DNA from 2 places in the Sinobaca sp. TMA16-18 genome. Region 1 is predicted to be linked to the other one. Evidence: predicted binding sites of a transcription regulator. Region 1 holds the regulator's gene; the other holds the start of a gene.
What was found. The regulator Rex, encoded in region 1, represses fermentation and respiration genes when NADH is low (regulators of the CRP and FNR family bind a similar motif). The targets are predictions, from matches to a motif close to TTGTGAAATATTTCACAA.
Positions count from the first base shown of each region.

Region 1 (3,002 bases):
TGGCAAGAGCCAGACGGGTTTTCTGCCCGCCGCTCAATACGTTAATCGGGGTCTCGTAGTCAAAGGCCCCGAAGCGGAGCCCGGAAAGAATCCCGCGGATGTCGGCTTCAAACTGATAGCCGCCGCGTTCTTTAAAGGTGTGCTGCATGGAGTCATATTCGCTCAGCACCTTTTCGTAGGCGGCCGGCTGTTCGAGAAGGGAGGGGTCCGACATTTTTTCTTCAAGTCCGCGGAGGTCTTTTTCCATTTTGCGGAGTGCGGTAAATACCGTCAGCATTTCTTCCCAGATCGAGCGGTCGGTGTCGAGTCCGCTGTGCTGGTCGAGATAGCCGATCGATACGTCTTTTGGAACGACGACCTGGCCGGAATCACTTGGCAGCTCTCCGGTAATGATTTTTAAAAGCGTGGATTTCCCGGCGCCGTTTCGGCCGATCAGGGCCACGCGTTCCTTGGCTTTTATGTCCATTTTTATATTTTGCAGAATCGTGTCTGCACCAAATGACTTTGTTATATCTATACACTGCAGTACGATCATTAAGAACCATCCTTTTATACAAGTCTCATCTTTTAGTTTAGCGTATTTCGCGGGAAAAGGCGATTGTTCAGGAAACAGAAAGGCGCGTCATTTCCTTTATATTCATATGACAATACGTGGCCGAATGGTGTACAATAAATAAAGAAAGCGCAAACAGAAATCCTTCTGTTCGTCTTTCTCCCAGATAACAGGTATGCTGTGTATACCGGGAGATCCCGATACAAACAATGCCTGAGAGCGATTGAAACAGGCAGCGACCTTTGGAGGCTTTCTAATGAATACAGACCAGCAAAAAATACCACAGGCTACAGCGAAGCGCCTGCCGCTGTATTACCGATTTCTTGAAAACCTGCATGCCTCCGGAAAAACCAGGGTGTCTTCCACGGAATTAAGCGAAGCGGTGAAAGTGGATTCGGCGACGATCCGCCGGGATTTTTCCTACTTCGGCGCGCTCGGCAAGAAGGGATACGGCTACAACGTATCCTACCTGCTGTCCTTTTTCCGGAAAACCCTGGACCAGGACGAGCGGACTAACGTCTGCCTCGTTGGCGTCGGGAACCTCGGCACGGCACTTCTGCGTTATAATTTTTCCAGAAGCGACAACACGCGTATCGTCTCCGCCTTTGACGTAAATGACAATATCGTCGGAAACGAAGTAGGCGGAGTGGAAATTTTCCATCTGGACAAGCTTTCGGAAAAGGCACCGGACGACGAGCAGCCAAGCGTGGCCATTTTGACTGTGCCCGCTGAATTTGCCCAGTCCACTGCCGAAAAGATTGTGGATGCCGGCATCAAAGGCATTCTGAACTTCACGCCTGCCCGGCTGTCCCTGCCGCCTTACATAAGGGTGCACCATATTGATTTATCGATTGAACTGCAGACACTCGTCTACTTTTTACGGAATTACCCGCTCGACACGTAAGCACGTATCCGATTTACTTTAAAAAGGGAGGCTGTAACATGCCAATAGGTCCAGGAAGTCTTGCATTGATAGCGATAGTAGCACTGCTTATATTCGGCCCAAAGAAGCTGCCGGAGCTTGGAAAGGCAGCGGGCAACACCTTGAGAGAATTTAAGTACGCAACCAAGGGGCTGGCAGATGATGACGATGAAGAAAAGCCAAAGAAATCCGAACCAAAAACCGGTGAAACCAAGTAATCCGAACCAACCGCCTATTATAGAAGAAGAGATGACGCTGTATGACCACCTCGGGGAGCTGAGAAGGAGAATCATCCTGGTCGGCAGCGTTTTTCTTGCGGCTATGATTATCGGCCTGATTATTGCACCGCGCGTGATTGAACACCTGCAGAACATCCCGGCAGCGGAAGATTTTCCGATGAACGTCTTCAGCCTGACCGATCCCGTGATGCTCTACATGAACTTCGCGTTTGTCATCGGCCTGATACTTGTGTTTCCGCTATTGCTGCACCAGCTCTGGGCGTTTGTCGCTCCGGGGCTTCTGGAAAATGAGCGGAAAGCAACCTTGTCGTACATTCCGATCGCGACGCTCCTGTTTTTCGGGGGGCTCGCTTTTGCCTACTTTATCCTGTTTCCAAACGTGCTCCGTTTTTTAAGCTCGCTTACCGAGCGGCTCGGCCTGACGGAGCAGTACGGCGTGAACGATTACTTCTCGTTTTTGTTCCAGCTCACGCTCCCGTTCGGGCTGTTGTTTCAACTGCCGGTCGTCGTCATGTTTCTGACGCGCCTCGGCCTGATTACGCCCGCCTGGCTGCGCACGGTGCGGAAGTACGCATACTTCGTGCTGCTGGTTGTCGCCGGCTTTATTACGCCGCCGGAGATCGTCTCGCATCTGATGGTCACCGTGCCGCTCCTGCTGCTTTATGAAGTAAGCATTATTATTTCCAGGTCGACGTACAAGAAAGTACAGAAAGCCGAAAAACAACGCATGGAAGAATGGGCGCTCGAAGAACAAAAGCGCCTGCAGGAAGAAATCGATAAAAAGAATAAAGCGTAAAAAACATCCGAAAGGGTGTTTTTTTTTGCATAACTTGAAAATGGGCAAAGAAAGTTAAATCACTTTATTAACTTTCTCATCACCCCGTCACTGGAAAGTTCCTCTAACCATTCCATTAATTTTTCGATAGATGGCGCCTCTTCTTGATTAAACCAGTAACTTAGTACACCTATCATGGCGGATAAAGCATATTCCAAGGTATAGTCCAGCTCAAAACTTTCTTTCACGCCCCGGGCAGCCAGGGTTTCTTTTATGATGGGCTTCATGCCGGCTTTAATTCTGCCTTGAAAGGCCGGGTCGCCATGATCTCCCAGAAGTACCATAAGATACTTACTGTGTTGTGAATAAATGCTGACAATTGCTTGAAAAGGGAGCGGTTCATCCGGTAAAGACAGCTGTTGAATGGGAATCTCCTGCAGCTTAGAAATTAATGTGCTTTCTATTTCCTCGAGGACCTCGTAAACATCGGTAAAGTATTCATAAAATGTAGAC
Region 1 covers NZ_JCAKFM010000004.1:362,546-365,547, reverse strand. The annotation lists gene AC5W14_RS10170 (ABC-F family ATP-binding cassette domain-containing protein) at 1-535, opposite strand, end outside; gene AC5W14_RS10165 (redox-sensing transcriptional repressor Rex) at 810-1,457, shown strand; gene AC5W14_RS10160 (twin-arginine translocase TatA/TatE family subunit) at 1,496-1,693, shown strand; gene tatC (twin-arginine translocase subunit TatC) at 1,710-2,510, shown strand; gene AC5W14_RS10150 (TetR/AcrR family transcriptional regulator) at 2,570-3,002, opposite strand, start outside.

Region 2 (3,002 bases), 100 kb from region 1:
ACGACGAGAAGGAAAACTTTACAAAGCGGTCTTCCATTGAAGAAACGGAGACTATTCTGGACCAACAGTACGATCCGGAAGACATGATCAGCAAAATGGTGGAAGTTATTGAATCCGACCACCATGCCTTCCGTACAGCCCATCCTCAGGAAACAGAAGATACGATGAAGCAGACTGAAAAAGATAAATGGGAAGAGCGCGTATAACCCAGTAATATAAAACGATGCCGGCTGTAAACCGGCATCGTTTTTTTATAGCGGGTCTTTCTCTTTGCCAGCCCTGTTTATATTCAGTACAGTAGGAGTAGATGATTTCCAACGGGGGTGGCTTATGGCACTAAGGCGGATTGCAGTACTTCTTTTTTATGCGGGACTGTTTTGGCTCATTTATCAATACGGCGGGTCTCTATACAACTGGCTTCAGGTGAACAGCCGGGATTATTTCTTTTTAACCGCAGGGGCAGCTGTTCTGTTTTCCCTGTTTCCGATTATTCCCTATCCGATTATCGGGGGCATTATCGGCGCGGCTTACGGAGCGGTTCTCGGCTCGCTTCTCGTCTGGTTCGGCTCTGCAGCGGCTTCCATTATTATGTTTTTACTCGTCCGATATGGATTTCAGGACGTGGGACGGCGCATCATTAATAAATATGCGGCCCTGGAACGTATAACGGTGCTTTTTGAAAAAAATGCGTTTTTTACGCTGTTTGTCACCCGGCTGATTCCGGTTATTCCAAGCATCATCGTGAATTGTTACGCGGCATTAAGCAGAATCCGGCTGCTTCCCTACGCCGTCGCTTCTTCGCTCGGTAAAATACCGTCGATGATTCTGTTTGCAACAATCGGCACACTTATCACGACGAACCCTTCCCAGCTTCTTTATGCCGCACTGGTGTATGGGGTGTTTCTGATCGTGTTCTACCTGGTCTACCGCTGGTTTAAAAAGCGGGCGGCCGCGGAAGCCATACTTAATAAACCACCGAAACAAAATCCTCCCGCCTCTTAAATACATGCTTATAAGAAAAGCCGTCCGGGGCACCCGGGCGGCTTTTTTGCCGTGTCCTTATAGAAGTACATTATTATTGGATATTAATTTTCTAAATATTATGTTATTTTTAACCCATCCCCTGCTGACGCATCCTTTATTTCCAAAAAAGGGAGGCATGCCATGATGAAACCACACGTTCTCCGCTTTTCTGCCGTTACTTTATTTTTTCAAAAAAACAGAAAAAAATTCAAAAAAATCCCTTGCTAAAGTTTGTGAAATAATGCACAATTAACTTGTGAAGTAATTCACATAAGAAATAATGAGGAGTGATTTAGATGGATACAATGAAAAAAGAAAAAGTGAACCGTGTGGTACTAATAGGCGCAGGTCTTGTCGGAAGCAGCTATGCTTTTGCCTTAATTAATCAGGCAATTACCGAGGAACTGGTCATTATTGATGTAAATCAGGAAAAAGCGATTGGGGACGTGATGGATTTAAATCATGGAAAAGCGTTTGCCCCATCTCCTACAAATACATGGTACGGCGATTTCAGCGACTGTAAGGAAGCAGATATTGTCTGCATCTGTGCAGGTGCCAACCAGAAACCCGGCGAAACCCGGCTCGATCTGGTAGAAAAAAACATGAAGATTTTTAAAACCTTGGTGGATCAGGTTATGGAAAATCATTTTGACGGTATTTTCCTTGTTGCCACCAATCCGGTTGATATTCTGACCCAGGCCGTAAAGATGTTCAGCGGGTTTCCGGCATCCCGTGTAATTGGCAGCGGTACGACGCTTGACACTGCCCGATTCCGTTTTCTTTTAAGCGATTATTTTAACGTATCCGCAAGCAACGTTCACGCTGATGTAATCGGTGAACACGGCGATACGGAGCTTCCTGTATGGAGCAGCGCAACAATTGGCAGCGTGCCGATCACCGACTATTTAAAAACCAACCCAGCCTACAAAACAGAGGATTTGGACAAAATTTTTGAAAATGTTCGTGATGCCGCCTATCATATTATTCAGAAAAAAGGCGCCACCTACTACGGTATTGCGATGAGTCTTGCCCGCGTCACCCGTGCGATTCTAGGTAACGAAAACTGCATTCTTACTGTGAGCGCCTACCTTGACGGAGAATACGGAGCAGCAGACGTATATGCCGGCGTGCCGACAATTGTAAACCGCCAGGGCATCCGTGAAGTTGTACAGCTGGCTCTTTCCGAAAAAGAACAGAAGCAGTTTGACCACAGCATAAAAACGTTGAAGGATACGCTGGAACCAGCGGTCAAAAACCTTACTAACTAATTACACTACACCTTACAGAAGAGAGATGACCCTCCATGTGGTACCAGCAGTATGACCCTTTTGGCAATGAATGGATCAGTGCGCTGATCGCGTTTCTCCCTATTCTTCTTTTTCTGCTGGCGATGACAGTCTTTAAAATGAAAGGCGTATACGCTGCCGCTCTCTCGCTTGCTGTATGTACCGCTATTACTATTCTGTTTTTCGATATGCCGGTGTCCACCGCTTTGTCTGCGGTACTTCTGGGCTTCGGCCGGGCGCTCTGGCCGATCGGCTACATTGTGATTATGGCCGTCTGGTTGTATAAAATTGCAGTGGAAACCGGTAAATTTGATATTATCCGCGGCAGCATCGCTAACATTTCCCAGGATCATCGTTTGCAGCTCCTTCTGATCGGCTTCAGCTTTAATGCTTTTCTCGAAGGCGCCGCAGGGTTTGGGGTCCCGATTGCTATCAGTGCTGCACTGCTGGTCACCCTTGGCTTTAAACCTTTAAAAGCAGCCGGTCTCTGCCTGATTGCCAATGCTGCATCCGGCGCGTTCGGCGCCATCGGTATTCCCGTTATTACCGGCGCTCAGGTCGGAGGATTGGAAACATTGGAACTTTCCCGTATGCTCGCCTGGATTCTTCCCGGCATCAGCTTTGCCGTGCCCTTTATTCTTATATTTATTCTTAACGGCCGGAAAGGAGTAAAGGAAGTTCTTCCTGCTCTGC
Region 2 covers NZ_JCAKFM010000004.1:257,624-260,625, forward strand. The annotation lists gene AC5W14_RS09685 (SDR family oxidoreductase) at 1-206, shown strand, start outside; gene AC5W14_RS09690 (TVP38/TMEM64 family protein) at 331-1,002, shown strand; gene AC5W14_RS09695 (L-lactate dehydrogenase) at 1,329-2,291, shown strand; gene AC5W14_RS09700 (L-lactate permease) at 2,327-3,002, shown strand, end outside.
Region 2: the regulator Rex is predicted to act here: its motif matches at 1,278-1,295, upstream of AC5W14_RS09695 (L-lactate dehydrogenase).